One region of the Mesorhizobium sp. BHbdii genome, then DNA from elsewhere that is predicted to be linked to it. Evidence: predicted binding sites of a transcription regulator. Region 1 holds the regulator's gene; each other region holds the start of a gene.

Region 1 (7,711 bases):
GAGCCGTCAGGACAGGCGTCTGCTGCGCGGGCTGATTTCCACCGGCACAGGCGTCTTCCTGCGCAAGGATATTGCGGCTAATCCGGGGATGCTCGGAGGAACGGTGGACTATGCGGTTCCAGTTGACGATTTTGCTGACCTCTATCTTAAGGGTTTGCTGGCCGACGTCGGTTCGGACGAAGCGATTTCGACAAGCGTCACGCCTTCGAAAACCAGCGGCGACATCGATCTGACCTTCGGCGACGATGCCATGCTGGCGCTGGCGCGCGGCCGTGGTGCGACCGAAGGCGAAAACGGCATGCTCACGCTGACGAGCGGTGCATCATCGCTGCTGGTCGTGTTCAACGGCGGCACGGTCAAGCTCACCGCGCTGTCGCCGGGGCCCAACAGGACGGCGGTCGCAAAGGGCACGGTGATCGAGGCGCTGGACAGCACGGCGCCCGCCGCGAGCGGCGAGGCATTCCTGCGCGTCATCGATACGCCGGAAGCATCGCGAAAGATTTCCGACAAGGAGATCGTCTGGCTCGACACGCTGAAGAGCGCCGGCCTAATCGAAAGCCGATTCAACTCGATCTTCTTCTTCACCGGCGCAAGCCGCGAGCCGGAACTGGCCGGTGTTTGGGGCGCGGTCGTCGGATCGTTCCTGACCATGATCGTTACGCTCGCCATCGCCTTTCCGATCGGCGTTTCGGCGGCTATCTATCTTGAGGAATTTGCGCCCAAGAACCGGCTGACGACGATCATCGAAGTGAATATCAACAATCTGGCGGCTGTGCCTTCGATCGTCTTCGGCCTGCTTGGACTTGCCGTATTCCTGAATTTCTTCGGCATGCCGCGCTCGGCCCCGGTGGTCGGCGGCATGGTGCTGGCGCTGATGACCCTGCCGATCATCATTATCGCCTCGCGCGCTTCGCTGCGCGCCGTGCCGCCGTCGATCCGCGAGGCAGCGCTTGGCATCGGAGCGTCCAAGGTCCAGACCGTATTCCATCACGTCCTGCCGCTGGCGATGCCGGGCATCATGACCGGCACCATTCTCGGAATGGCGCATGCGCTGGGCGAAACCGCGCCGTTGCTGATGATCGGCATGGTCGCCTTCATCGTCGACATTCCCGGCGGCTTTACCGATCCCGCGACGATCCTGCCGGTGCAGATATTCATGTGGGCGGATTTCCCGGAAGCTGGATTCCAGCAGAAGACTTCGGCGGCGATTTTGATTTTGCTGCTGTTTTTGGTCATCATGAACGCCATTGCGGTGATACTGCGCAGGCGCTTCGAGCGGCGCTGGTAAGGGGTAGAGGATATGAACATCATGACGGAAGCCGGCGTCGAACAGAAACTGAGCAGCGGAACCAATGCCCCTTCGATCAAGATGAAGGGCGAAAAGGTCTCTGTTCATTACGGCGAGAAGCGAGCTCTGTTCGACGTGGACCTCGATGTCCGCGAGAACCAGGTGACGGCGTTGATCGGCCCATCGGGCTGTGGCAAGTCGACCTTCCTGCGTTGCCTGAACCGAATGAACGACACGATCGATATCGCGCGGGTGAGCGGCAAGATAACGCTCGACGGCGAGGATGTTTACGACCCGAAAATCGATGTCGTCGAGCTGCGAGCTCGCGTCGGCATGGTATTCCAGAAGCCGAACCCGTTTCCGAAGTCGATCTATGAAAACGTCGCCTACGGTCCGCGCATTCACGGCCTGGCCAGGAGCAAGTCCGAGTTGGACGGCATCGTTGAATCGAGCCTGAAGAAGGCCGGTCTGTTCAACGAGGTCAAGGATCGCCTGCTCGAGTCGGGCACCGGTCTCTCCGGCGGACAGCAGCAGCGCCTGTGCATCGCGCGCGCCATCGCCGTGTCGCCGGAAGTGATTCTGATGGACGAGCCCTGTTCGGCGCTGGATCCGATCGCCACCGCCCGCGTCGAGGAACTAATCGACGAACTGCGCCAGAACTACACGATCGTCATCGTCACCCACTCGATGCAGCAGGCAGCGCGCGTGTCGCAACGCACGGCGATGTTCCATCTCGGCTACCTGGTCGAGGAGGGCGCAACCGACAAGATGTTCACCAATCCCGACGACAAGCGCACCCAGGACTACATCACCGGCCGGTTCGGCTGAGCGGTCCGGCAGCGAATTTCGAACACGAGGACAGGATCATGGGTGAACACACCGTCGCATCTTTCGACGAGGAACTGGAGCACATCGACAGGCTGATCCGCGACATGGACGAGCTCGCCGCCGCGATGGTCGCAGCCTCGATCCGCGCGTTGCTTGCGTCAGACAATGCGATGGCGCAGCGTGTCGTCTCGGACGACGCGATCATGGATGCGCGGCAGCGCGAACTCGACGATAGCGCGATCACGCTGATCGCCAAGCGGCAGCCGATGGCGCAAGATCTGCGCGCCGTGGTCGGCGCAATCCGCATGGCCGGTGATCTCGAGCGCATCGGCGATTTGGCCAAAAACATAGCCAAGCGGGTCAGCGCAGTCGGGCAGAGCGCCACGCCGCGTAATCTGTCGCACGGTATCGACGCGATGGCGGATCTCGTTCTTGTGCAGCTCCGCGGGGTGGTTGAGCACTATGTGTCGCGCAATGCCGGCGCTTTGAAAGAACTGCGCGCCGACGACCAGAAGATCGACGTGAAATACACCGCGGTTTTCCGCGAACTCCTGACCTACATGATGGAGGATCCGCGCAACATCACCGCCTGCACGCATCTTCTGTTTTGCGCCAAGAATCTCGAACGCATCGGCGATCATGTCACCAACATAGCCGAAAACGCCTACTTTGTCGTGACCGGGGAGCAATTGCCGGCGGATCGCCCGAAGCTCGACGAAACGACGATGTCGGCGCCGGCGACATGACAGGAGTGACCGGCCGATGATCGCGCCGCGCATCATGGTGGTGGAGGATGAAGAGCCGCTGGGCGTCCTCCTCCGCTACAATCTGGAATCCGAAGGCTATCAGGTCGAGGTGGTGACGCGCGGCGACGAGGCCGAAATCCGGCTGCAGGAAAATGTGCCCGATCTTCTGGTGCTCGACTGGATGGTGCCGGCGGTTTCGGGCATCGAGCTTTGCCGGCGCCTTCGGGTGCGTCCCGAAACCGAGCGGCTGCCGATCATCATGCTGACCGCGCGCGGCGAGGAGAGCGACCGGGTGCGCGGCCTTTCCACCGGGGCCGACGACTATCTGGTCAAGCCGTTCTCGACACCGGAATTCATGGCCAGGGTCAAGGCGCTGCTGCGCCGCGCCAAGCCGGAAGTACTGTCCAGCGTGCTGAAGGTCGGCGACATCATGCTCGATCGCGAATCGCACAGGGTCTATCGCAAGAAGAGCGAGATCCGGCTCGGGCCGACCGAATTCCGGCTGCTCGAATTCATGATGCGGCACCCGGGTCGGGTCTTCTCGCGCAGCCAGTTGCTCGACAATGTCTGGGGCGAGACGATCTACATCGACGAGCGCACGGTGGACGTCCATGTCGGCCGGTTGCGCAAGGCGGTCAACAATGGTCGCATGCCCGATGTCATCCGCACCATCCGCGGCGCGGGCTATGCCATCAGGGAAGACTAGGGATGTGCTGATATTCAGGTGGTGCCGGGCCTGCGAACGCCGGCTTCCTGCGCTTCCGGTGCTCACGTACCCAAAAGTACGCTCCGCTCCGTTCTCGGAACCCACCATTCTCGACTCGGCCTGACCTGAATCTCAACACACCCCAAGTCGCGATCCGGGGATCCCTGCCTTCGAGTTCAAGCCACGTTCTTTCCGACCGAACCGGCTCGTGCCTGGATGCTCGGCCCGAAGATCTCCTGGTCGACGAAGCTCAGCGCCCGCATGGCGCAGCCTTCTCGGATCAGCGGCAGTTCGTTCGGCTCGGTGTCGAAGGAAATCGAACCCGAATGCTCGCCGCCGGCGGTCTGGGCGATGGCCTCGCGCAGGGCCGGCTCGATCAGGTCGAAGGCGGCAGCGCTGGGACCGACCATGGCGACCGGCGCCGGATCGATCAGCGCGAACAGGCTGCCGAGCCCGAAGCCGAGCGCCTCGCCGGCCTTGCGGTAGGCTTCGCGCTCCGGTCCGTCCGTCTCGCGCGCCCGGGCCGCCAGTGCCCGCATCTCGGCGTCGCTGACATCGGCGACCGGCTCGGCGTTCTCGCTCAATTGCCTTGCGTTGCGCCAGATAGCGTAATTGCCGGCATAAGCCTCGACGCAACCGCGCCGCCCGCAGCGGCAAAGCGCGCCGCCCGGCCGATGAATCATGTGGCCGAATTCGCCGCCTGAGGAATGGGTGCCGGTGAACAGCTCGCCCTTCAGCACCAGCCCCATACCGATGCCATGCGAGAGCAGGATGGCGATGAAATCGTCGCGGTAGCGATCCGGGTCGCGCCAGCGCAGCGCCACGGCCATCATGTTGCAGTCGTTCTCCATGATGGCCGGGATGCCGAACTCGCGTTCCAGAATGTCGGCGAAGGCGATGTTCGTCTGCGGCGTGATCGGCGACCACAACATGGCGCGCGCATGGGAATCGGTAATACCCTGGATCGCCAGCGCGATGCGGGCGACGTTTTGGACGTCGAGGTCGGGGTCTTCGAGCCGGCGCCGGACGATGGCGACACATTCATCGATCAGCTCGTCGCGCGACATGGTCAGCGTGTCCAGCCGGCGCTGTTTCTCGGCGACCACTTGTCCGGCATAGTCGATGACAGCGACCGAAAGGGAATTCAGCGACAACACGACGGCCAATACCGCAGCGGCTTCCGGATTGAGGCTGAGGCCAACCTGCGGCCGGCCACGTTTCAGCGAAACGGTCTCACTCGCCTTGCTCTCGGCCAGGATGCCTTCGTGGATCAGGTCGGAAGAGATCGCCGATATGGTCGAATGGCTGAGGCCGGTGGTTGCGGCGATCTCGGTCCGTGACGGCTGCCCTGCGCGGCGTACGGCCGAAATAACCATCGCCCGGTTGCGCCGGCGCAAATCGTCATGGCGGATCCCAACCGACATTGTTTAGCGTCCTCCCTATTGCCGCGGCCGCTCATGAATCGGAAGCCGTCAGGCCGACAAACACTGGCAGAAGCAGAAGGACCTGTCATTGTTTATTCCGAGGCTCGAAAAAAAGCCGGCAGACACCAAAATCCATCAGAATTCATGTTGACAGTGCTTCGGCGTTGGATCCTTTGTGCAGGCCTTCGGGCCAGTTGGTCGCGCCGTACGCGGCGCAGGAGGAATATCATGAAGAGATTCACAGCCGCCATTCTGGCGGGGATCGCCATGTCGCTGACGCTCGCGTCGGTCGCACAGGCGAAGGACAAGGTCATTGGTGTTTCGTGGTCGAACTTCCAGGAAGAGCGCTGGAAGACTGACGAAGCCGCCATGAAGTCGGCGATCGAGGCCGCGGGCGACAAGTATATTTCCGCCGATGCACAGTCCAATCCCGGCAAGCAGCTGACCGACGTCGAAAGCCTGATCTCGCAGGGCGCCAACGCGCTGATCATCCTTGCGCAGGATGCCTCGGCCATCGGGCCGGCGGTGCAGAAGGCGCTGGACGAAGGCATTCCAGTCGTCGGCTATGACCGGCTGATCGAGAACAAGGACGTCTTCTATTTGACCTTCGACAACCAGGAAGTCGGCCGCATGCAGGCCCGCGAAGTGTTCAAGGTGGCGCCGGAAGGCAATTACGTCTTCATCAAGGGCTCGGGCGCCGATCCGAATGCCGATTTCCTGTTCGCCGGCTCCATGGAAGTGCTCAAGGATGCCATCGACAGCGGCAAGATCAAGAATGTCGGCGAGGCCTATACGGACGGCTGGCTTCCCGCCAGCGCCCAGAAGAACATGGAACAGTTCCTGATCGCCAACGACAACAAGGTCGATGCGGTGGTTGCCGCCAATGACGGCACCGCTGGTGGAGTCGTCGCGGCGCTGACGGCGCAAGGCTTGGCCGGATCCGTTCCGGTGTCGGGCCAGGACGGCGACCATGCCGCGCTGAACCGCATCGCGCTCGGCACACAGACCGTATCGGTGTGGAAGGACGCGCGCGAGCTCGGCAAGAACGCCGCCGAGATCGCCTCGCAACTGGCCGACGGCAAGCAGATGACAGACATTGCCGGCGTCAAGGACTTCGCCACGCCGGGCGGCAATGTCGTCAAGTCGCTGTTCCTGACGCCGATTGCCGTCACCAAGGACAATCTCAACGTCGTCATCGACGCGGGCTGGATCAAGAAGGAAGAGGTCTGCGCCGGCGTGGCGGCGGGCACGGTCCCGGTCTGCAACTGATCCGGCCTTCGCAAGAAGCCTGAAACGCGGCGGCTTCACGCCGCGGCGTTTTTTCAAAAAGAATTGTTTTTCCGCTTCTCGCGGATAACTTCCAAGCTGCTTCCGGCATCCGCGGCAAACGGCAACCGGTGGGAGGACATCATGACCGACACGACTTCCAGCACGCCGGCCGCCGATACAGGCGCCGATCGGGCGCGTGAATCCGAGCTCAGCCCGGTCGGCCGCCCTCTCAAGGCAACCGAGCTCGACATACGCATGCTCGGCATGGTCGGCGCGCTCCAGGGCTTCATTATCGCCTATCTCGAGGTTTCGGCCATCATCGTGACGCTGGGCGGCCTGCTGATCTGGCGCGGCGGGCGTGGCTGATGACGAGCGGGCGCACCGTCGCGCCGCTCGACGCCACCTTTCAGCTCATGAGTGGCGGGCCGCGTGGCTCGATCGGAGCAACCGCAAGTTGGATTGTCGGCATTCTCGCCTGTGTGGCCGTCGCCTTGATGCTGCTCAACGGCCGGTCGCAGCGCAAGCGGTTCAAGTTCCCGCTGCGTCCCGTCTGGGCGGAGACCTTGCTTGGGGTTGTCGCTTGCGCCGCCATCCTCGGCGCCATCTGGATCGCCAATTCCTATCCCTGGCCGATCGGCATCGTTCGCCAGTACGCCCAGCGGACCGGCATCACCGTCCCGGAAGGCGGGCTGTTCATCGCCCATGGCATCGCCATACCGGTGCTGATCGCGGTCACTGTGGGCATCGTCATGACCTTCATCACCAGCGGCACCCGTTTCGGCCGCTATGTCTTTGCCATCGGCGGCAATCCGGAAGCGGCAGAACTCGCCGGCATTAACACGCGCTCGGTGACTATGAAGGTGTTCATGATCATGGGCGTTCTGGCCGCGATCAGCGCGGCGATTGCGTCGGCCCGTCTCAATGCGTCGACTAATTCGCTGGGTACGCTGGACGAGTTGCTGGTATCGCGGCCGCGGTCATTGGAGGCACGTCGTTGGCCGGCGGCTCCGGCACGGTGCTCGGCGCCATGCTTGGCGCACTTCTGATGCAGTCGTTGCAGTCCGGCATGGTGTTGCTCGGCATCGATTCACCGCTTTAGAGCGTCGTCGTCGGCGCCGTCCTGGTCGTCGCCGCCTGGCTCGACACCGTCTACCGCAAGCGGGTCTGAGCATGATCCCGAAAAAGTGGATACCGGTTTTCGACAAGATCATGCTCAAACAAAAACCATAGGGAGGAACGATCATGGCTGACACAACTGCTCCCACGCCACTGATCGACATGCGCAACATTTCGATTGCCTTTGGCGGCATTCGCGCCGTCGACGATGCGTCGATCGACCTTTTCCCGGGCGAGGTCGTGGCGCTGCTTGGCCACAACGGTGCCGGCAAGTCGACACTGATCAAGATCCTGTCCGGCGCCTACAAGCGCGACTCGGGCCAGATCTTCGTCA
Region 2 (7,711 bases), on a different contig from region 1:
CTGTAGCAGTTTTGACGCCGGAACCGTCTGACCGTGCCGGCGCTCTCAGTCATCATAATCAGCCGCAATGAGGAAGCGTGCATTGCACGTTGCCTTCGCTCGGTACATTTTGCCGACGAAATCGTCGTCCTCGACAACAACAGCACCGATCAAACCAGGGAAATCGCCAGTGGACTCGGGGCCAAGGTCCTGATTACCCTCGATTGGCCCGGTTTCGGCGCGCAAAAAAACCGTGCCCTGGCCGCGGCGACAGGGGATTGGGTCCTTTCGCTTGATGCCGACGAGTGGGTCGAGCCACCCCTCGCTGCAGAAATCAGAGCCGCTATCGCCAACCCACAAGGCTATGATGGCTTCGAAATACCAAGAAGATCCCGCTTTTGTGGGCACATCGTCCGCCATGGCGGCTGGTCGCCCGACTTGGTGCTCCGGCTTTTCCGTCGACAGTCCGGGCGCTTCAGCAACGACACGGTGCACGAGAAAGTTGTGGTGAATGGGAAGGTTACGCGATTGTCCCATCCTATGGAGCATGACTCCATCGCCGACCTGGCAGACGCGCATGACAAGATCGGCCGATACGCAGAAGCGTCCGCGGCGCGGCTGCTTACCGAGGGCAAAAGAAGCTCGATAAGCAAGGCGGTTTTGCGCTCGGTCTGGGCCTATATGAACAGCTATGTTTTCAAGCTGGGATTTCTGGACGGTTCGACCGGCGCGATGGTCGCCGCTTATTCAGCTAGCTACACCTATCAGAAATGGGCGCTTGTCGCATTGGGCAGCGAGACGAAATCCGCCGAAAAAAGCAGGACCGGCGTGAAAGGCAAATCCGTGCGATTCAGAAATCGTCCTGGCTAGCTTCTGCACCATTGTTGCCGAGCTGTTGCCAGACAGATAGTGTATGACCGTTTTGAAATTGGAGCCAAGGTACTGAATATGACTAATGCGTTTAGGGTATTCGTTGGATGGGACAGCCGCGAGCCGATCGCCTACGACGTAGCACGGCACTCTTTGCTTAAAAACGCTTCGGTGCCTGTCTCCGTCATTCCAATCAAACAGGACGAACTGCGTGCCCGTGAACTGTATTGGAGGGAGAAAGATCCACTCGCGTCAACAGAGTTCACCTATACGCGGTTTCTCACGCCTTTTCTCGCCGACTACACGGGTTGGGCTTTGTTCTGCGATTGCGACTTCCTGTGGCTCGATGACGTCGCAGGTTTGCTAGAATACACGAAATCGAACAAGGCGGTCTATTGCGTCCAGCATGATTATACGCCGAAGGCCACTACCAAGATGGACGGCGTGGTCCAGACGTCCTACCCACGAAAAAACTGGTCCTCGCTGATGCTGTTCAATTGCGCGCACCCTTCGGTTAAATCGCTTACGCCAGAGGTCGTGAACCGCGAAAGTGGTGCCTACCTCCATCGAATGCAGTGGGTCGCCGATGAGGACCTGGGCTCGCTGCCAGTAGAGTGGAACTGGCTTGAAGGTTGGAACGAAAAGCCGGCGCATGGCACACCTAAGGCGGTCCACTATACAAGCGGTGGTCCGTGGTTTGCCGAGTGGCAGAATGTCGACTATGCGGATCTGTGGATAGCCGAACGCGACGAATTCTTGAGTAGTGCCGAACAAACGGAAGCTTCTCTTTCGCGCTCGGCGAGCCGGTAGCTAATCCAACCGATCGGCCCGACCATATCGGACGTTTCGTCGAGATTGCCGACAGCGCGCGGTTCGTGCAGATCGGTGAACAGACTAGGCGTGCCTGGTCGAAATCGAACCGAGCGGGTTGTCGAACAGCCATTTTTGGCGACGTGCTTTCCAGCGCGCAGCGTTGGCACAGCGTCTGCTGCGCCAAGCCGGCAACTGCTTTGTCGTTGTTGCGGCATGCTGCATGGCAGAGGCTTGAGGCCATGGCGAAAAGAAGTGCGGGGATCCTGCCTTACCGCAGATCGAGCAACGAACTGCAGGTGTTGCTTGTTCATCCGGGCGGGCCGTTCTGGCAAAGCCGCGATCTTGGCGCATGGTCGATTGCAAAGGGCGAGTATGGTGATGACGAACAGCCCGAAGCTGCGGCACGTCGTGAATTCGTGGAGGAAACCGGCTGGGAGCTCGAGGGAGCACTGCTTGCGTTGGGGGAGCTGCGCCAGCGCGGCGGCAAGCTTATTACAGCCTTCGGCGTCGAAGGCGATTTCGACGCCGGCACTTTGCGGAGCAACATGTTCGAGATGGAATGGCCACCGCGCAGCGGCCGCATACAATTCTTTCCGGAGATCGATCGCGCAGGGTGGTTCGGCCTCGATATGGCCCGGGAAAAGATGCTTATTGGCCAGCGGCCTTTTCTCGACCGGCTTGTGGGGTCGGTCTAAAGCCGACCCAATGGCCGACCGACATCTTAAACTGGTCGTGCTGATCGCTACGCCCCAGGAACCATGGGCTGAGGCGAAGAGCATGTGACCACGCCATCGCGCCAGGATCAGAACACGAACTCGACAGACGTCAGCGGCCAGCAGCCGCGGGTCCATTCGATTGGAACGCCGTTGCGGTCCTCATTGACGGCATTGATGCGGAATACTGGTGTTCCGGGTGTCAGCCGCAGGATTTCGGCTTCATCAGGGGATGCAAAGCCGCCACTGATGCGCGTCTCGGCCCGCCGGTAATTCTCGATGTCATGCGCGCGGAAAACATCGGTCACCGACTGACGCACGTCGTACGTCTGCTCGAAATCAGGAAAGAGATGGGCTGGAAAGACCTTGGTATTGACGTAGACCGGCTGCTTATCGGACGTTCTGATCCGGCACAGCCGGATAATGGTGGCATCAGGTGCGAGACGCAACCGCTCCGCCACGGCCGGTTCTGCTGGTTCCCGGACGATAAGCAGCGTCTTGGTGCCGATTTCCTGGCCATGAGCTTCGAAATTATCGAGAAAGCGCTGGCCGTCGCGAACCGTGAATGTCGAGGGTAGGTTTCGCACGAAGATACCGACGCCCTTGCGAGCGGTGAGGTGGCCCTCATGCTGTAACTGCTGCAGCGCCCGGCGAAGTGTAATGCGGGTGACCGCGAGTTTCTCCGCCAGATGCGTTTCTCCGGGAAGTTGGCTGCCCGGCGGAAGACAGCCGCTCTCGATCAGATTGAAGATGTGATCGTAGATCTGCTGCCAGATCGGCGAATCGCTGCGTGGCCGAAAGACCAGCCCGTCAAAGGCCAGAAGACGATTGACGCTGCGCTCGTGTGGTGTTGGGATTTTCGTATTCTGGTTCATGAAGCCTTATTCACCGGCGATCGGTGTGCCGACCATCGGTTTACGCGCGAGAGTCCAGAGGAATAGACAATTTGTCCGTGAACCATGGTGGCCACCACACGCGGATGCTCTGGATCGCCGGCATCGACGAGGATCAGATCCGCTCGGCGGCCGGCAACAAGCAATCCGCGATCGTCAAGGCCGGCTACCCGGGCCGGATTTGCCGAGACCAGATTCCAGATCATGGGGAAATCGCTGGCCCCCGGAGAAGACAGCCTGAAGGCCGCATGCAGAGGCGAGGGATAATGGTAGTCACTGGTCAGCACCGTGCAGAGCCCGGCTCTGATGGCCTCGGTGGCATTCAGCGCTCCATTATGGCTGCCGCCGCGCACGACATTGGGCGCGCCGAGGATCACATCCTCGCCCATTTGCCGCGCGGCTTTCGCCGTTTCGAGCGTCAGTGGAAACTCCGAAGCCTTTGCACCGAGACCGCGGAAATACATACGTTCTTCGGGAGACGCTTCGTCATGGGCAAGAAGCACATTGCCATTGGCCCGTGCAGTCGCGGCCAGCTTCCCAATCGCGATCGCTACGTCGGCCCGGCGGGACCAAATCTGATCGAGCAACGCCATATATTGCTCACGGCTCAAGCCGGACCGTTCCGCCATCTGGCCGATCTTGCTTGCGATCGTGCCGTTCAATACCGACCCGGTCGTATGGTCGTTGAGAGCAATGATCGGTCGCGGCCAAAGAGAGAGCCATTGTATGACCTGCGCCATCTGATCAAGCGCGAAGGTCTCCCAGCGCAGATGCACACGCGTATCGCAGCTAAGAGTATCGCGGAGACCGCAGAGCGCGCCGATCAGTTGCTTGGCGGCTTCGAGCGAGCGAAGTCCGGGCTCCCATGACACCGTGACGCCGTGAAAGGCTGTGGTTACTCCATTGGCGACAAGCTGGCGGTCCGTATCTTTCAACGCCAGCGCCGTGTCGAAGCGGACACCCGGCCGCGGCATGATTTGCCGCTCGAAGCCGTCGCCGTGGATATCGACGATCCCCGGAAGCACGAGCAGACCATCGGCATCGATTATGGACGCATGGGCCGCTTGGATCTCTGACAGTATCCCGCCGGCAATGCTCAGGTCCGCGGTTTCAAGTCCCCGGTCGGTAAGGATGCGACCACCCTGAATGTGCCAGTTCACTGTATCCCTCTAAAAGCAAAGCCTGCCGGTGGCGCCCACGAAATGTCACGAGCACGTCATCTGCTGCGTATACGGATTAGCGGGTAACAGTTTCCTGTCTATACAGCAAAGGGAAAATGATGATCCGCACCATCGCAACCGCACTCGCGCTGACGCTTGCCTCCGCTCTTCCAGCTTTTGCGGAGCCGGTGAAATTCGCGGTAACCGACATGGAGGGACTGGAGGCTCTTCAGCAGGAATTCGGCGCTTTCCAGACCGCTCTTGAAGAGGCGACCGGCCTGGATATCGAGCTGTTTCCGGTCAGCTCGCGGACCACCGCCGTCGAGGCCATGAATTCCGGGCAGGTCGATCTCGTCCTGACCGGTCCTGCTGAATACGTGGTCATGAAGGAATTAAGCCAGCCGAAGATTGTTGTTGCCTGGCAGCGCCCCGATTATTTCGCTCAGATCGCCGTACTGGCGAATGGACCGATCCGCTCGATTGAAGACTTGAAGGGCAAGAAGATTGCATTCGGCTCGGTAGGCTCCACCTCCCAGCACCTCGGCCCCGCGCAGGCGCTGGCCGATTTCAACCTGAAATATGCCACCGACTACGAGCCAGTGATCATATCGCGCAATATCGCGGCTGAGGCTCTCATCCGCGGCGACATCGCCGCTACCGGCTTGAATTTCGGTTATCTGAACTCGGTCCGGGAAGCGTTCCCCGACACTGCCTTCTCGGTAATCGCACGGGGCCGCGATCTGCCGAACGACATTCTTGTCGCCCGTAAGGACATTTCAGACGACGTGTTCGTCAAGGTCCGCGATGCCTTTGCGAAGAATGGCAACGAGCTGATGAAAGCGATCCTGACAGGCGAGGACAACCAGAAATTCAAGGGCGGTTTCTTTCTGACTGATGTCAGGGACTCGGACTACGACTATGTCCGCTCGATGTACCGCACGATCGGAATCGAGACCCTCACCGACTTTGTAAACTGAGGCTTGCTCCTTTTCATCGCAAAGGCGGCGGTTAACCGCCGGTCTATTTCGTAGTCCCGTCTGGGCCAAGAGGTCACTATGACAGCAATCATTCGCGCGCACGATCTTGCGAAGAGCTATGCGAACGGAAAGGTCGTTTTCTCCAGTATCGGCCTCAACATAGCATCGCGCGAACGGGTTGCCCTGATTGGCTCGAACGGTGCTGGAAAATCCACCCTGCTCAAATGCCTCATCGGTCTTTTACCGTCGAGCGGTGGCGAGGTCGCCACCCTCGGCGAGAGCTTCCGCTCGGCGCCGTCCGTCGCCCAGCTGCGGCGCATACGCAGGCAGATCGGATTTGTCTTCCAGCATCACGGACTGGTTAGCCGCCAATCCGTTCTTACAAACGTTTTGCAGGGCAAGCTCGGGCTGCCCGGCGGCTGGCGCGGCTGGCACCATTCCATCGCAAAGCAACACTGGCGCGAGGAAGCAATGCAGGCGCTCGCCGACGTGCGGCTTCTCGGCAAGGCAGGCGCCCGCGCCGACGCGCTTTCTGGAGGGCAGGCGCAGCGGGTGGCGATTGCCCGTGCGTTGATCCGGCGTCCGAAGCTTTTGATAGCAGACGAACCGGCGGCAAGTCTCGATCCGGCGGCTGGACATGATGTGATGCGAGTTTTCTCCGAGCTCACCCAGGAACAAGCGATCACCTTGGTCTACACCACGCACGACATGGAACATGCTCTCGGCTACTCCGATCGCTTGATAGCGCTCAAGGCGGGCAAGGTCTTCTTCGACCGGCCGACGGCGCATGTCACCCGCGCTGATTTGAAAGACGTCTTCGATGCATGACCGCCTTTCGCCGAGCCGGATTCCATCGATCTCGCCCCTCACTTTCAGCTTTGCCGTCGCTTTGGCCGCTCTCGTGATCGTTTCCGCCGGGCAGGTCGCACCTTCGCCGGAACAACTGGCAGGGGGAGTGCCCCGCATGGCCCAGCTCGTCGGCCGCATGATACCCCCAAATGTCGAGCCAGGGTTCCTCCTGCGGGTTTTCTGGCGCATGATCGAAACGTTTCAGATAGCGGTCGTGGGGACAGCAATAGGTGTCGTCCTCAGCTTGCCATTTGCCTGGCTCTCGGCCAAGGACATAACCCCGCTCGGCCCGTTCCGGCATATTTCCAGGATCCTGGTCTCATTGTTTAGGACCGTTCCAGATTTGGTCTGGGCACTTCTTTTCGTGTCAGCCGTTGGTCTCGGGGCGGTTGCTGGAACCATGACCATCGTCGTCGATACGATCGGTTTTTGCGGGCGCTTCTTCGCCGAGGCGATGGAGGATGCCGACGAAAGACCTCAGGAAGCGCTGTTTGCGATCGGGGCCAGTCGGTTCTCTGTCCTCTGCGGGGCAGTTCTGCCCGACGCTTTGCCGTCCCTGATAAACACCACGCTCTTTGCGCTTGAAAAGGCAGTGCGCTCGTCTGTTGTTCTCGGCCTCGTTGGAGCCGGTGGCATCGGCCAGGAGCTGAAGGTCGCGTTCGATCTTTTCCAATACAAGAATGCCTCGACCATCATTCTCGTGATCTTCACCATCGTGGTGTTGATGGAGTTCGTGACGGATCGCTTGCGCTCGAAGGTCCAGTAGCTGCAGGCTAGCCATGCGCCCAAATCGGCACGACACCGCCCCGTATCCTAGACAAGAGCTTCCCTTTGAACCGATCTCCATCCATGGGGCTGGGCAGATACATTATAGGCGAACGAATCCTGTAAGCGGTAGATGATCGGAGGCGACCCGCGAAAGCGGCGTGTCATGGGCTTCGACGGTTGAGATCATTCCGTGTCGATTTGCCATGATCCGGTCGAGCGACAGCAGCGGCAGACTCGATGGAAAGGTGGGGACCGCCGGCGGCGCGGGACCGAAAGTCGTGTGCAGCGTATTCAGCGCGGAACGGTTTCCGAGTCGCCATTCGTTCAAATCGCCGAGCAGCAGTGTTGGTTTTTCGTCCGGTCTGTTCATGATTTCGAGCACGACACGGGCCTGTTCGGAGCGCGATCGGCGCAGCAAGCCGAGATGGGCTGCGATAATGCGCAGAGTTCGTTTCTCGTCCAGATCGATTTCGGCAACCAGTGCTCCGCGCGGCTCCAGCCCCGGGAGCTTTATCTGATGGACATTGCGAACGATGCCCCGTTTGAAGAGCAGAACGTTGCCGTGCCAGCCGTGCCCTTTGCCGTTTCCGGACACCGGCACCGGCACCAGGCCTGTTTCCAATTCGAGACGCCGCAGATCCAGAAGGCCGGCACGATCTCCAAAGCGATTGTCCGCCTCCTGCAACGCA
Region 3 (7,711 bases), on a different contig from region 1:
GCAACGACTGGAGCATAACCTCGAACGCGGTGACCCGGACACGTCGCGGCAGGGCGGGCCCGTGGATCCGCGATCTGCGTTTTCTGGTGGAGCGCAGGCGGAGCTGATCGGCACGGCATTTTCGGGCGTGTCGATTGGATCGATTCAAGTTGAAAAAGGAGCCCAGCCATGCATCCGATCAATCATCTGTTCGAAGACATCTATCACAACTATTGGGGCATCTCGCCGGCCATCGATAGGCCGGAGCGGCGCCGCCTGACCAAGCCGGCTGCACGCAATCGCGACCTGCCGGTCCGGCCCGAACGCCGGCAGGATTGGTCATCGTCTGACTGATCGTCGTTTGGCGGAAACGGGCCCCGGCCGTTTGCCCGCAAGCGCATCTCAGGAGCGCGGCCGCATGAGCGCCGAGGCTGCAACCGCCAGCCAGCCGGCGATGAGCAGGGTGCCGCCGATCGGCGCCGACATCGGGAAAAGCCGCGAGCCGAGAAAGTCACGGGCGAGGAGATCACTGCAGAACAATACAAGCCCGACAAGAAGGACAAGGCTTGCGCTTCGCAGGATCCGGTTTGCGCCGACGTGGCCGACGGCAAGAAAGACCGGCGCATGCATGAGCAGGAAGGACGCGGCCGTGCCGACGAAAGCGCCGCCCAGGTGCGCGGCCGCGGCGGAGAGTGCCACGCCGGCCGCGCCGCACAGGCCGCCGGTGAAAATGAGAATGCGGCCACTGCCGCTTGCTGGCTGCTCGGCCGTGCTCATGTCTGTGGTCTCCGTCAAATAATGATAGCTCGCGAACGGTGTCACGACTTGCCCGCCTGCACCAGCATGTCGCGCGCGCGTCGCGACTGGACCAGCCAGTTATACGCAGCTCCGCCCGCCATCAGCACGGATGTGCCGAGAAACACCGCGCGCATGCCGAAATGACCGCCGACGAAGCCGCCGAGCAGTGGTCCGGCGACCTGTCCGACATATTGCGCCGAGATCGATAGGCCGAGCACATTGCCGCCGACGCCGTCCGGAACATTGTGGCGGATGACGCTGGTGATGCAGGGCAAAAGACCGCCAAGCGCCAGCCCCATCAGGAAACGCAGGCCGACGAGCTGCCAGCCCTGCGTGACGAAGGCTTGCGGGATGAGCAGCAGCGCCGAGACGGCAAGCGCCCCAATGATGACGTTCCAATGGCCGACGCGGTCGGCGAGTTTTCCGAGACGCGAGGCCGACAGAATGGCGCCAAGTGCTGCCGCCGACATGACGACGCCCGAGATCAGCGTGACGCGGCTTTGATCCGCTATGAGCTGTTGGACGTAGACCGTGATGATCGGCTCGATCGACATTGTGGCGAAGCTCAACAGCGTGCCGGTCGCCAGCATGGCGACGACCGGGCGCTTGTCCGAGATTTGCGACCAGCCGCGTTTCGGCTTCTCAGTCGATGCTGATTTGTCGGCTACTGGGCGAGGGTTCTCCTCGATGAGAAAAGTCGTTGCCAGGAACGCCAGGAAAATGACGCCGCCGGCGAGCAGGAAGGTTGCGCGGATGCCGATCAAAGGCGGCAGCGCGCCGCCGAGCAGGGGGCCGACGAGGGCGCCTGCGGTGATGCCGGCCGACAGCACGCCAAGCGCCCAGCCTGACCGGTCCTTCGGCGTCTGCATGGCGACGAGAATGGTCGAGCCCGAGGAATAGCCGCCGGCGAAACCGATCAGCAGGCGCAGCAGCACCAATTGCCAGACAGTCTCCACCATGCCGGTCAGCGACATGCAGACGGCCATGCCGAAACTGGCACGCACCAGCATCAGCTTGCGGCCGTGGCGGTCGCCCAGCCGTCCCCACAGCGGCGCCACCAGCGCGGCGGCGAAGAACGTCGCGCCATAGGCGATGCCGGACCACTGCACGATCGCCGCGTGCCCCTCGGCACCCAACTGCTCGACGTAAAGCGGCAGGAAGGGCAACAGCAGCGTCATCGCGACAAGCGTGCTGAACGAGCCGGCAAAGCACACGGCGAGATTGCGGCGCCAGTGGATGTTGTGGGCGCCTTGCGTGGCAGGGGTCGCGTCTTGCGGCATGTCCTGTCCTGTCCGGCAAGTCTGTCGGCGGCTTGCTGCAGATACCGTTTTGGGATACCAAGTTGGTACCCGTCATGGACGCAAGCTCGACGGCTGTCAATGCGGCGCTCTCAACGCTGAGCAGCGACCAGATAGCCAGAACAAATAGCCAGAACGGAACACCATGTCGCAGATGCAGCATGTCGAAAAACAGCTTCGGGAGATGATCCTCGGCCTTGAGGTCGGTCCGGGCGAGCGGCTGACAGAACGCTGGATCGAAAGCCGCTTCGGCGCCTCGCGCACGCCGGTCAGGGCAGCATTGCTGCGGCTCGAAACAGAAGGTCTGGTCTGCCGCGACGGGCGCGGCTGGACGGTATCGCCGATCAATCTCGCCGAGCTCGAGCAGATCGCCGTCTACCGCGAGGCGGTCGAGGTCGCGGCACTCAGGCTGACTTGTGCGCAGAGTGACAGAGGCGGCGTTGATGTTATCGAAGCGATGCTCGATTCCTGCGACCAAAATACCCCGCGCGAGGAATGGCACCGCGTCGGCATGGATTTTCACATCGAGCTGGCAGGCCTGTCCGGCAATGAGTTCCTGTTCAAGGCGGTTCGCGATGCCATGACGCGCCTGTCACGCGCCCGTTGGCTGGAGGTGCGCGACGAGGCGGCACTCGGCCGTGCCTGGGCCGAGCACCATACCATTCTGGCAGCGGTGCGGACCGGCGATGCCGATGAGGCGGCACGGCGGCTTTCGGCCCATATCGTCGGCAGCCGCGACCGGCTGGTGATGTCATTGCACAATGACCGGCGCGGCCTGCGCGCCAGGGGATTTGCCGTCGTCGCGGCGTGATTGCGGAGGCAACCACTTTCGCCCTCGCTTCGCGAGCGCCGATGGCGTAAGAGCGGCGATGGAAAACAACCGATTTGAAATACCCGTGACCGTCAAGTCGGGCGCGGAAGGAACCACTCAGCTCTTGCGTACCGTCCGCGAGGCTTCCGACTACCTCCTCAACAGCTGGCCCGGCAAGCGCAGTCCAAAGCATCGCGAAGCGCTGCAGGCCTGCCATGATGCGCTGGCCGGGGACAAACCGGCGATGACCGCAAGGCGCGCCTTCATCGCCGCCGCGCGCGAGGTGAACGTGTTCGTCAGCGACAAGGCGCCGGCCTGAAGACGCAGCGGGATTCCTAGGCCAAATCCGATCCGCCTCGCGGGCCGGATGCGTTTTACTCTGCCGTTTCCGTTTCGGTCTCGGACGTGGTCTCGTCTTCGGGTTTCGAACGTTCCTTGGCTGCCACTTTGGCCACCTGCTTTTCCGCCTTCTTGGCGGCCTTCTGCCGGTCGCGTTCCTTGCGTTCCTGGCCGTAATTCGGTGCTCGCGCCATATCTCTTCCTTTCACAATCCCAAGGTTCTTAGCCCTGCCTAGGAGCATTGGGCTCCAAACACAACACCGCAAAGAGCGATCGGCTCCATACACAGCCGGCAGGCTAGCTGAACACGGTTCTGTGGCTTGCAAGATAGCTGGCACAATGGTGTAGGAGGGGCCGGGGGGCAAATCACAAGCCGACTTTTTATCAAGTGACCGATGGCCACCCTTCAAAGAAACGCACAGAAGCTATTCTACTATGCGCGCAATGCCGTACGCGATTTTGCACCGCAGGCGATGTTCCGCCGCAGGCTCGCCGGGCTGCTCGATCAGGCCAGGCTTTCGGATGGATCGGTCCGCGCGCGTCTCAATTATTACAATAGGTTGCAGGACCCTTTCGCGCCGAGCGCCGGCGCCGTGCCGGTCAGCCGGCTGCCGAGAGGTCGGAGCATGTATTACTACGATCTGAAGGAATTTGCCCGCTACTTCGATCCCGATTTGCGCATCGACCTCGAATTCGGCGACGTCATTGAAGTGCCTGCGATGCCGTCGATCGTCAAGGATCGGCCGATCGCCGGCGACAACAGGAACGGGGTCCTGTTCAAGCTCAACAAGTTCCGCCACTTCCACATGCCCGCCGACGATGTAGCCTTCGCGGACAAGCTTCCGGTTGCGGTGTGGCGCGGCGAGCTCAACAACCCGATAAGGACCTTGCTTCTGGAGGCCGCGCGCGATCTGCCCTTTTGCGATGTCGGCACGCCCAAACCGACGGCAGCGCCGGAATATCGCAAATCTTATCTGAGCATCGATCAGCAGCGGCGCTGTCGCTATATCATTTCGCTCGAAGGCAACGATGTGGCGACCAACCTAAAATGGATCATGAGTTCGAATTCGCTGTGCCTGATGCCGCCGCCGACGTATGAGACATGGTTCGCCGAAAGCGAACTCATGGCCGATGTTCACTATGTGCCGCTCGAACCTGATTTCACGGATCTTGCCGAGCGGGTGCAATATCTCGAACGTCATCCGACTGAGGCCGAGCGCATCGTTGCCGCCGCCAACGCCTATTGCCGCAAGTTCGCCGACGAACGGGCCGAGCAGGCGATCTGCTTGCTCGTGCTCTACAAGTACTTCGTGCTCAGCGGCCAGATCGAGCCTGATCCCGAGGTCTGGCGTTTTATCTCAGGCTAACCCGCGGCGACCTTCGACCTGATCAGGACCGTTGTCAGATATCTTCCCGGTCAAGAACCAGATCGGCCGGACCAAACCGGTCCTTTGCCGTGAATTGCTGGTGCCAGTAGGGATACAGAACGGGCGGGCGGCTCACAGCGTCCAGGCGTGCGCGCTCATCGCTGGTCAGCACCAGGCTTGCAGCGGCGATATTGTCCTTGAACTGCGCTTCGGTCCGTCCGCCGATCACCAGCGAGCTGACGGCCGGCCGGCCTAGCAGCCAGGCAAGCGCCACCTGCGCTGCCGAGACGCCATGGTTCTTGCCGATATAGGCAAGCACATCGACGATCCGCCACAGCCGGTCTCCATCACGGATCGGCGGTTCCGTCCAGCCGCTGAGCTGGCGGGAGGTGGCCTGGTCGCGGTGGTATTTGCCGGACAGCAGTCCACCGGCGAGCGGGCTCCACACCAACACGCCAAGCCCCTGGTCGACCGAGATCGGCAGCAGTTCATATTCGGCTTCGCGTGCTTCCAGCGTGTAGTGGATCTGCTGGGTGACGAAGCGCGGCTGGTGCTGGCGGTCGCTGATCCCCAGCGCCTTCATCACTTGCCAGCCGGAATAGTTGGAACAGCCGACATAGCGGACCTTGCCCTGGCTGACGAGCGTGTCGAGCGCGGCGACGGTCTCCTCGAGCGGCGTCGTGCCGTCCCATTCGTGCAGGAAATAGATGTCGATGACGTCGGTCCTGAGGCGCTTCAGGCTCTTCTCGCACTCGCGGATCAGATGGTAGCGCGACAGCCCTTCGTCGTTGGGGCCCGTGCCGATCCGCATCCGCGCCTTGGAGGCGATCAGCACATCGCCCTTGCGTTTGCCGCCGAGCGCTTCGCCGATGATCTCTTCCGAAAGCCCGTTCGAATAGACATTGGCGGTGTCGATGAGATTGATGCCGGAATCGATGCAGAGGTCGATCATCCGGCGCGCCTCGTCGAGATCGGTCTTGCCGACCGCCGAAAATGCGCCGGCGCCGCCAAAGGTCATGGTGCCCATGGTCAGCGTCGAAACCTTCAGCCCGGAACGGCCGAGAGTGCGGTATTCCATGTCAGATCCTCGCAATTGCGTTGAGAAGGGCTGCTTCGAAGGCCGCCCGAGGGGAGCCTGGCATTTGTAGGACAATTCGAGCCGCTTGTCGTGCATGCCATGGAGGCTGATCGATCATATCTCACGGATTTGCGCGACCGGCACACAGGCCGGCTGCAATAAAACCGTCATTGGCCGGCCTGTATGCAAGTCGGCTCAAGGTGTTCGATCTTGGCCGGCACGCCGGACGCCGACAGGGGCTCGCACGCGGAGCAGCATAAATGACCGAAGCAAAACAGAATTCTCCTGCCAAGGACTGGCTGGAGGCGGAGCTCGCCGACACACTTGACGAAGATTACGAGCTGGAAATGTCGGAACCGGCGCTGTCGCTGGAGATCGCCAAGATCTACAAGAAAGCGCATCCGCCCTCGATGGATCGCCAGCAATATTTTCGCGACCTGATCACGCTGCAATCCGAATTGATCAAGCTGCAGTCCTGGGTGGCATATCACAAGAAAAAGCTGGTCGTGATTTTCGAGGGCCGCGATTCGGCCGGCAAGGGCGGCGTCATCAAGCGCATCACCCAGCGGCTCAATCCGCGCATCTGTCGCGTCGTAGCCTTGCCGGCGCCGACCGAACGCGAAAAGTCGCAATGGTATTTCCAGCGCTACGTCCCGCATCTGCCGGCAGGCGGCGAGATCGTGCTGTTCGACCGCTCCTGGTACAACCGCTCCGGCGTCGAAAGGGTGATGGGATTTGCCAAACCGGATCAGGTCGAGGAGTTTTTTCGCGACGTGCCGGAGTTCGAGCGCATGCTCGTCCGCTCCGGCATCACGCTGGTCAAATACTGGTTCTCCATCACCGACGAGGAGCAGCAGATGCGTTTCCAGATGCGCATCCATGATCCGATGAAGCAGTGGAAGCTGTCGCCGATGGACCTGCAGTCGCGCGTGCGCTGGGAGCAGTACACCAAGGCCAAGGAAGAGACGTTCGCCCGCACCAACATTCCCGAAGCCCCCTGGTTCATCGTCGAAGGCAACGACAAGAAGCGGGCGCGGCTGAACTGCATCGATCATCTCCTCAAGCAGATGCCTTATGAAGAAGTGCCGCACGAAGAGATCACGCTGCCCGACCGCGTCTTCAATCCCGAATACGAGCGCCAGGTGCTGCCGCGCGAGCTGTATGTACCCGAGAAGTATTGAGGCAGGGTTCCCTTCTCCCCGTCAGTATATCGGGAGCCGCCCCTCATTGCATTGCCGGGCATTTCTCCCGGTATAGTGACGGGGAGAAATGGGCTTTCGCCAATCACCAACGTTGCAGAAGTGCCGCTAAGCCCGCTTGATGATGACGTGCGTGGCAAGCGGCGTCACCGCCTGTTCGGTGCACTGATAGCCGAGCTTGAGCATGTCGAGGCCGGCAAAAAGGTTCTCACCCTTGCCGAGCAGCAGCGGCGACACCGCAAGGTGCATCTCGTCGATCAGCTTCTCCTGCAGATATTGACGGATGGTGGCGACGCCGCCGCCGACCCGAACATCCTTGCCGCCGGCCGCCGCCTTCGCCTGTTCCAGCGCCGAGTGGATGCCGTCGGTGACGAAATAGAAGGTCGTGCCGCCTTCCATTACAATAGGGTCGCGTGGATGGTGGGTCAGCACGAAGACCGGTACGTGGTAAGGTGGATTGTCGCCCCACCAGCCTTTCCAGTTCTCGTCCGGCCATTCGCCGCGGATCGGGCCGAACATGTTGCGGCCCAGGATCCAGGCGCCGACATTTTCGAAGCTGCGCACGGTGAACGCCTCGTCGGTATCCATGGTGCCGCCCTCCTTGCCGACCATCTCACGAAATGTGCGGGTGCCGACCATCCATTTGTGCAGATCTTCTCCGCCGACACCGAGAGGATTGCTGAGATCCTGGTCAGGACCGGCGCCGAACCCGTCGAGCGACAGGGTGAAAGCGTTGACGCGAAGTTTGGACATGAGAGCCTCCTCGATAACCAGTTGCGTTTTGCAATCAGTTATTGGGTAGCTTAACTGATTGCGAATTGCAAGCTGTTTTCTGGAACACG
Region 4 (7,711 bases), on a different contig from region 1:
TCACCGTCGGCTCGCGCGACGGATCGGCCTCGGCGCGCACCGTCAGCGCCTCGATAGCGTCGATATGGCCGGACAGCAGCGAGCGTAGGGCGGCGCCTTCGCCCTGGCGTGCCTGCTCCAGCCCGCCCAGCGCCACTTCGAGCGCCGAGAAAATCGCGCTGTCGAGCGCCGCCCGGGCCTCTTCGGTTTCGGTGGTTTCGGGGATGTCGAGCACGCCGCGTAGCGAAAGCAGCCCATCGGCTGTCGCAGGCGCTGCGCCGAACTGCTCCTGCAGCCGCTTCGCTAACCCGGCCAGATCCCTAAGGAAGGCCTCGTTGACCACGGGCTGCGCCTGCTGGCCGGCGGCACGGCTGACGGTCAGCGTTGCCTGGAAATTGCCGCGCGCAAAGCGCTTTTGCACTGTCTGCCTGACGGCCGGCTCCAGCCGCTCGAGGCCCTGCGGCAGCCGCAGCCTGACCTCGACACTTTTGCCGTTGACCGACTTGACCTCCCAGGCGATCGACGTGCCGTCATGTTCGGCGACGGCCCGTGCAAAACCGGTCATGCTCTGCAAATTCATGATGCCCTTGCTTCCCCTGGCGCATGGTCCCGGAAGCGGTTCCGGCCAGACATGCGCGGCTTCAAAATGCCGGAGCGCCCTTCGCGCCGAATCGGACGCAAGGCGCTCCTGATCACAAAATCAGCACGTCCCTGCCGTCAAACGGAGGGACGATCCCAGAACCGTCCGGCGCTACTGCGCCGCTCCCGCGTCGCCATCGTCGCCGCCGTCCACCGGCGCATCGGTCTGACCTTCCACCTTGGCGGCGTCGGCCTTGGCAGTTCCGGCCTTGGCAGCGTCATCGGCCAGCTTCTTCTGCAGCGCCCGGTAGCGGGCGACGTTCTCGTTGTGCTCGGCGAGCGTCGCGGCAAAGACATGACCGCCGGTGCCGTCGGCAACGAAATACAGGTCGTCGGTCTTCGACGGATTGGCGACGGCTTCCAGTGCCGCACGGCCGGGATTGGCGATCGGCGTCGGCGGCAAGCCGTTGATCAGATAAGTGTTGTAGGGCGTCGGCTTCTTGATGTCCGACTGATAGATTGGGCGGTCGGCGGGTTTGCCCTTGCCGCCAAACAGGCCGTAGATAATGGTCGGATCGGACTGCAGCCGCATGCCCTTGGCCAACCGGTTGAGGAAGACGGCGGCGACCCGTGAGCGTTCGTCGCCCTTGCCCGTCTCCTTCTCGACGATCGAAGCCAGGGTGACGAAGTCATCCACACTGGCCAGAGGCAGATCGGGGGCGCGCCGCTGCCAGACTTCCTCGACCAGCTTCTTCTGATCCGCCAAAAGCTTGTCGACCATCTGCTGGCGTGTCGCGCCGCGGGTGAAACGCAGCGTGTCGGTAGCAAGGCTGCCCTCGGGTGGAATGGTCGCCGGCATATCGCCGTCGAGCGCTGCCTGCTCGGCGATGCGCTGCAGCGCCTGCTCGACCGTCAGTCCCTCGGGGACGGTCAGCGAATACATCACCGACTTGCCGCTCTTCAGCAACTCCATGATGTCGCGCATGGAGGCCTGCGGCTTGATCTCGTATTCGCCGGCCTTCAGGGCAGAATCATTGCCAAAGGCACGCACGCCAAGGCGGAAGATGCGCGCGTCGCTGATCAGTCCGCGCCGCTCGAGCTGCTCTGCAATTTCCTGGACGCCGGTGTTCGGCTTGACCAGAAAGGTGTCGGCATTGGCAGACGGGCCGGGCCCGTTGAATTCCTGCTTGCCGAAATACAATGCAAAACCGGCCGCCAGAATCAACAGCATCACCAAGGAGATGACGAAGTTCATGAACACAACGAACTGGCTGCGCGAGGCGCGCGAGCGCTTGGGCGGTGGCGTGCCGGCTTCGGGCCGCAATGCCTCGCTGGCCGTCTTCGGCACAATCGGACTCGACGGTGTGGACCGTTGCCCGAATTCCCCGTTGTCCGCCGCATTCGTGTTCATGGCGCCCTACCGTTTGGTCTTGCAACGAATCCCCTTGGGCAGAGTAGGGGCGAATATGGCAAAATTGACGGCACGCATACGCCGTGCCGGCCGGCGGAACCGGTCAGCCATTGTAGCGCTGGAAGACCAGCGAGGCGTTGGTGCCGCCGAAGCCGAAGGAATTGGACAGCGCCACGTCGATCTGGCGGGAGCGCGGCTTGTGCGGCACCAGGTCGATCGCCGTCTCTCGCTCCGGGTTGTCGAGATTGATGGTGGCCGGCGCGATGTTGTCGCGAATGGCGAGGATCGAAAAGATCGCCTCGGCGGCGCCCGCTGCACCCAGAAGATGGCCTATCGACGACTTCGTCGACGACATCGATATTTTCGACGCAGCGTTGCCGACCAGCCGCTCGACCGCGCCGAGCTCGATCGTGTCGGCCATGGTCGAGGTGCCGTGCGCATTGATGTAGTCGACGTCTGCGGGCGTCAGCTTGGCACGGTTCAGCGCCGCAACCATGCAGCGGAAGGCGCCGTCGCCATCTTCGGCCGGCGCGGTGATGTGATAGGCATCGCCGGTCAAGCCGTAACCGGTGACCTCGGCATAGATCTTGGCGCCGCGCGCCTTGGCGTGTTCCAGCTCCTCCAGAATGACGACGCCGGCGCCCTCGCCCATGACGAAGCCGTCGCGGTCACGGTCATAGGGACGCGAGGCCGTTTCCGGAGCTTCGTTGCGGTCGGTCGACAGCGCCCGGCAAGCGGCGAAACCGGCGATCGACAGCCGGGTCACCGGCGCTTCCGCGCCGCCTGCGACCATCACGTCGGCATCGCCCCACATGATCAGCCGAGCTGCATCGCCGATGGCATGCGCGCCGGTGGAGCAAGCGGTGACGACGGCGTGGTTGGGGCCTTTCAGCCCATGCCGGATCGAAACCTGACCGGAGACGAGATTGATGATCTGGCCGGGGATAAAGAACGGGCTGATGCGGCGCGGACCGCGCTCCTTCAGGATCATCGCGTTCTCGGCGATGCCTTCGATGCCGCCGATGCCGGAGCCGATCAGCACGCCGGTGGCGCACTGCTCCTCATGGGACTTCGGCGCCCACCCCGAATCCTTCAGCGCCTCGTCGGCGGCCGCGATCCCGTAGAGGATGAAGTCACCGATCTTGCGCAGTTCCTTCGGCTCGAGAACGGCCTCGGGATTGAAGGTGGCGTTCTCACCATTGCCGCGGGGAACGACGTGGGCGACCTTGCAGGCAAGATCCTCCACCTCGAACTCGGTGATGCGCTTGGCTGCGCTGCGGCCGGTCAGAAGCTCCTTCCAGCCATGCTCGAAACCCACGCCGAACGGCGAAAGCAGCCCAAGGCCCGTGACGACGACACGCCTCATCGCAGGTCCTCCTCGTTGGTGACTGCAAATAGCGTCAGGCCGAAGCCTTATCGATGTACTTCACCGCATCGCCAACAGTCAGGATGGTTTCGGCCGCATCGTCCGGGATCTCGACGCCGAATTCTTCTTCGAACGCCATGACGAGTTCGACCGTGTCGAGACTGTCCGCGCCCAGATCATCGATGAAGCTCGCCTGCTCCGTCACCTTGTCGGCATCGACGCCAAGGTGCTCGATAACGATCTTCTTGACGCGCTCTGCGGTGTCACTCATTTGGGCATCCTCGTCTTTTGTTTGTCTGTCTTCGTTAGCGGGCGGAATGCCGCTAATCAAGCTGAAAGATGGTCCTGTCGGAAACGCAACGGCACCGGACCGGTTTTTGCCCGAACCGCCGGGTTGCGGGCCGCATTACACGAAAATCGGCCTGGGTCCAAGGCGAAAAGGGGTGTTTTCCCGCAACTGTCAAATCATCGCCATGCCGCCATTCACGTGAATGGTCTGGCCGGTGACATAGGCAGCTTCGTTGGAAGCGAGATAGGCGACGGCCGAAGCGACTTCGGCGCTGGTGCCCATGCGCCGTGTCGGGATCGCCGCCATGATCGCCTCTTTCTGCTTGTCGTTGAGCTTGTCGGTCATCGCCGATTCGATGAAGCCGGGGGCGACGCAGTTGACCGTGATTTTGCGGGTGGCGATCTCCTGCGCCAGCGACTTGGAAAAGCCGATCATGCCGGCCTTGGAGGCGCAGTAATTGGTCTGGCCGGGATTGCCGGTGACGCCAACCACGGAGGTGATGTTGATGATGCGGCCATGCCGGCGCCGCATCATCGGATGGGTGAGTTCGCGGGTCAGCCGGAACACGGCGGTCAGATTGACCTCGAGCACCGTATCCCAGTCGGCGTCCGCCATGCGTACGAACAGACCGTCCTTGGTGATGCCGGCATTGTTGACGAGAATGTCGACGCCTTCGAGATCGGCCTCGACCTTCTGGCCGAGCGCCTTGACCTCGTCGCGATTGGAAAGGTTCGCCGGGAACAGCTTGACCCGGTCGCCGAGTTCGGTCGCCAGCGTCTCCAGCTTTTCGACGCGGGTGCCGTGCAGGCCGACGACGGCGCCCTGCGCATGCAGCACCCTGGCGATCGCCTCGCCGATGCCTCCCGATGCGCCTGTGACGAGGGCCTTGCGGCCGGTCAATTCGAACATGTCTTGTCTCCTGATCTAAGAGAGAACACCCTCCACGGGCGGGGTCGAATCTCGGTTGGTTATGCGAGCGCCGCCAGCGCCGCGTCGACATCCGCCGGCGTGCCGACGGCGCCGGTAGCCATATCGCGGTTGATGCGCCGCGCCAGTCCCGACAGCACCTTGCCGGCGCCCACCTCGTAAAGCGTCGCAATGCCATTCGCGCCGAACCATTCCACCGTTTCGCGCCAGCGCACGCGGCCGGTCACCTGTTCGACCAGACGGCGGGCGATTGCGTCCGGATCGCTGGACGGAGTGACCGACACGTTGGAGACCACGGGCACGAACGGCGCGTTCTTCGTGACATCGGCCAATGCCTCGCGCATGACCTCGGCCGCCGGTGCCATCAGCGCCGAATGGAAGGGCGCCGAGACCTGCAGCATCAGCGCCCGCTTGGCGCCCTTTTCCATGCACAGTCTCGCCGCCAGTTCGACCGCCGCGCTTGCGCCGGAGATCACCAGTTGGCCACCGCCATTGTCGTTGGCGATCTGGCAAACTGAACCTTTGGCCGCTTCAGCGCAGGCGTCTTCGACATCGGCCTGTTCCAGCCCGATGATCGCCGCCATGGCGCCTTCACCGGCCGGCACAGCCGCCTGCATGGCATTGCCGCGGATACGCAAGAGCCGGGCCGCATCGGCCACCGAAACGAAACCGGCGGCGGCAAGTGCCGAATATTCGCCGAGCGAGTGGCCGGCGACATAGGCGACCTTGTCCCTCAGCGAGAGGCCGCGCGATTCGAGCGCCCGGATCGCGGCGAGCGACACAGCCATCAGCGCCGGCTGGGCATTGGCGGTCAGCGTCAGCCTCTCTTCCGGCCCTTCCCAGATCAGCTTCGACAGGTTTTCGCCAAGCGCCTCGTCGACCTCTTCGAAGACATTCCGCGATTCCGGAAAGGCGTCCGCGAGGTCCTTGCCCATGCCGACAGCCTGGCTGCCCTGTCCCGGAAAGGTGAATGCGACGGCCATGTGTGGCTCCCAAGCGGCTGATTTTTCCTGCCTGTGACGCAAGGCGGGCGGGCAAGTCAAGTCCGCTGGCAGCCCGACGCGGGTCGCTCCGGCTCGGTATCGCTGGCCGAGTACCTGTTCCAAAAGGCTTTTTTTCGATCACTCATGATGAAAATCGCTCACGATTCGTTTGCTGGCTCTTCTTATTTCAGCCACAGGCGTTAGCTTTTCGTGACATATCGATGACAGCTCAATGACACTTTTGTGTATGGTCGGGGGAATTGTAAGGTGGCAAGGACTAGGAAAGGCGTTGGCAAAGCCGCGCCACAGTTTCTGGAAGGCGATCCGGCCACCGGCTATCTGCCGGGCCGGAAATGGCCTGTTATCCGCTATGGCCTCGTCAGCCTTCTCGCCGCCACCATCCTGGTTTTTGCGATCGAACTGATCGTGCGCGGCGACTTTGCCGGCACCGTCGCCTTCTTCCTGCAGCCCTTCAAGCCGGGCTGGACCACCATCATCATCTTCGCGCTGATCCTGATCGGCCTCGACGCCGTGCTCGGCCGCAGCCACCAGAGCCTGATGATCGTCGCGCCGCTGACGCTGGCGCTGGCCTTTGTCGGCCATCAGAAATCGCTCTATCTCGGCGATCCGCTCTATCCGACCGATTTCCTCTATTCACGCCAGATCGTGGCGCTGATGCCGCTGCTGGTGCGCGAACGTCCGGGAACCGCCATCGCTCTGGCGATCGGAATCGTTGGCAGCCTGTCGCTGCTCGTTTATGGCTGGCGGCTCTGGCGCCGCCGGGTACCGGCGCTCAGCCGCAAGGGTCGCCTGGCCCGGCTGACGCTGACCGTGCCGTTGCTCGCCTTCTTCGTCTCGATCATGGATTACGCGACCTTCTCGTGGACGCGGGACCGGCTGCAGATCATCCCGATCATGTGGGACCAGAAGGAAAACTACGCCTCCAATGGTTTCGCGCTCGCCTTCGCGCTCAACGTACCGATGGCGCATGTCTCGGCGCCTGCCGGCTACTCCGACAAGTCGATCGCAGCGATCGACAGGCCTGACGTGACGGCCTCGGTGCCGGCCGAGAAGCCCGACATCATCATCGTCATGAGCGAATCCTTCTGGGATCCGACCGAACTGCCCGGCGTCAACATCACGCCCGATCCGATTCCCACTGTGCGGGCGCTGCGCTCGGGCTACATGTTCTCACCCGAATTCGGCGGCATGACCGCCAATGTCGAATTCGAGGCGCTGACCGGCTTTTCCAACGCCTTCCTGCCGGCCGGCAGCATCCCCTACCAGCAATATGTCCGCGCGCCGGTGCCGTCGATGGCGACGTTCCTGAAGAGCCAGGGCTATGAGACGCGCGCCATCCATCCGGGCACGAGCTGGTTCTGGAACCGCACGCCGGTCTATGCGGATTTCGGCTTCGACGACTTCAAGTCGGAAGAAAATATGCCATATCTCGAAAAGCGCGGTCCGCTGGCCTCGGACGCGGCGATGACCGACGAGATCATCCGCGAGGCCGATGCCACCGACGATCCGCTCTTCTTCTTCGCCGTCAGCCTGCAGAATCACGGACCCTACGAGCCGAATCGCTACTACAATCCGACCCACAAGGTGCAGGCGCCGACCAGCCAGTGGGCAAAGGATTCACTGCTGAGCTTCACCGAGGGTGCATCCGACGCCGATAAGGGCCTCGAGCGCCTTGTCGAATGGGCGAAGAACCGCCAACGGCCGACAGTCATCGCCTTCTTCGGCGACCATCTGCCGCCGCTCGGCCCGGTCTATGTCGAGACCGGCTTCCTCAAAGATAATGTCGCGCCGCGCAAAGAGCCGCCTGACCAGATGCTGCTGCATCACCAGACGCCGCTGGTCGTATGGTCGAACCGCACCGGGCCGGCCGCGGACATGGGCGCGGTAAGTCCGGCTTTCCTGCCCTACCATATCCTGACCACGGCCGGGATCAGCCATCCCTATTACACCGGCTTCCTCGGCCAGATGCGCGAGCGCTACAGCGTCGTCGATCGTAATTTGTTGATGAAGCCGACGGGCGAGGACACGCCCGACTGGGCGCGACAGAAGAAGATCGATCCGGCCATTCGCGATTTCCGTCTGCTGCAATACGACATGATGTTCGGCAAGCGCCATGCGGCGCCCGATTTCTTCCCGGAAACGGTGAACAAGCGCGT

Evidence for each region. The regulator PhoB, encoded in region 1, activates phosphate uptake and scavenging genes when phosphate is short. The targets are predictions, from matches to a motif close to TGTCATNNANCTGTCAT.
Region 2: ACWTU8_RS18440 (alpha-D-ribose 1-methylphosphonate 5-triphosphate diphosphatase) is a predicted target of PhoB. The motif match lies at 4,472-4,488, and genes of this name have one in related genera.
Region 3: ppk2 (polyphosphate kinase 2) is a predicted target of PhoB. The motif match lies at 5,825-5,841, and genes of this name have one in related genera.
Region 4: ACWTU8_RS26540 (LTA synthase family protein) is a predicted target of PhoB. The motif match lies at 5,756-5,772, and genes of this name have one in related genera.

The regions. Positions count from the first base shown of each region.
Region 1 covers NZ_JBSPKX010000005.1:181,670-189,380, reverse strand. Annotated here, with positions in the region: gene pstA (phosphate ABC transporter permease PstA) at 1-1,288, shown strand, start outside; gene pstB (phosphate ABC transporter ATP-binding protein PstB) at 1,301-2,116, shown strand; gene phoU (phosphate signaling complex protein PhoU) at 2,155-2,862, shown strand; gene phoB (phosphate regulon transcriptional regulator PhoB) at 2,879-3,568, shown strand; gene ACWTU8_RS24365 (ROK family protein) at 3,745-4,992, opposite strand; gene xylF (D-xylose ABC transporter substrate-binding protein) at 5,221-6,261, shown strand; partial or broken gene ACWTU8_RS24355 (sugar ABC transporter permease) at 6,403-7,429, shown strand; gene ACWTU8_RS24350 (ATP-binding cassette domain-containing protein) at 7,504-7,711, shown strand, end outside.
Region 2 covers NZ_JBSPKX010000003.1:313,303-321,013, reverse strand. Annotated here, with positions in the region: gene ACWTU8_RS18460 (glycosyltransferase family 2 protein) at 34-849, shown strand; gene ACWTU8_RS18455 (glycosyltransferase) at 928-1,659, shown strand; gene ACWTU8_RS18450 (NUDIX domain-containing protein) at 1,902-2,357, shown strand; gene phnF (phosphonate metabolism transcriptional regulator PhnF) at 2,465-3,250, opposite strand; gene ACWTU8_RS18440 (alpha-D-ribose 1-methylphosphonate 5-triphosphate diphosphatase) at 3,247-4,428, opposite strand; gene ACWTU8_RS18435 (phosphate/phosphite/phosphonate ABC transporter substrate-binding protein) at 4,545-5,405, shown strand; gene ACWTU8_RS18430 (phosphonate ABC transporter ATP-binding protein) at 5,484-6,233, shown strand; gene phnE (phosphonate ABC transporter, permease protein PhnE) at 6,226-7,020, shown strand; gene ACWTU8_RS18420 (endonuclease/exonuclease/phosphatase family protein) at 7,123-7,711, opposite strand, start outside.
Region 3 covers NZ_JBSPKX010000001.1:2,444,709-2,452,419, reverse strand. Annotated here, with positions in the region: gene ACWTU8_RS11980 (hypothetical protein) at 1-107, shown strand, start outside; gene ACWTU8_RS11975 (hypothetical protein) at 169-333, shown strand; gene ACWTU8_RS11970 (DUF423 domain-containing protein) at 382-756, opposite strand; gene ACWTU8_RS11965 (multidrug efflux MFS transporter) at 798-2,057, opposite strand; gene ACWTU8_RS11960 (GntR family transcriptional regulator) at 2,221-2,886, shown strand; gene ACWTU8_RS11955 (DUF982 domain-containing protein) at 2,972-3,205, shown strand; gene ACWTU8_RS11950 (hypothetical protein) at 3,261-3,419, opposite strand; gene ACWTU8_RS11945 (glycosyl transferase family 90) at 3,621-4,592, shown strand; gene ACWTU8_RS11940 (aldo/keto reductase) at 4,627-5,670, opposite strand; gene ppk2 (polyphosphate kinase 2) at 5,931-6,851, shown strand; gene ACWTU8_RS11930 (dihydrofolate reductase family protein) at 6,978-7,622, opposite strand.
Region 4 covers NZ_JBSPKX010000006.1:110,372-118,082, forward strand. Annotated here, with positions in the region: gene ACWTU8_RS26510 (YicC/YloC family endoribonuclease) at 1-559, opposite strand, end outside; gene mltG (endolytic transglycosylase MltG) at 731-1,969, opposite strand; gene fabF (beta-ketoacyl-ACP synthase II) at 2,073-3,335, opposite strand; gene ACWTU8_RS26525 (acyl carrier protein) at 3,370-3,606, opposite strand; gene fabG (3-oxoacyl-[acyl-carrier-protein] reductase) at 3,796-4,533, opposite strand; gene fabD (ACP S-malonyltransferase) at 4,593-5,534, opposite strand; gene ACWTU8_RS26540 (LTA synthase family protein) at 5,802-7,711, shown strand, end outside.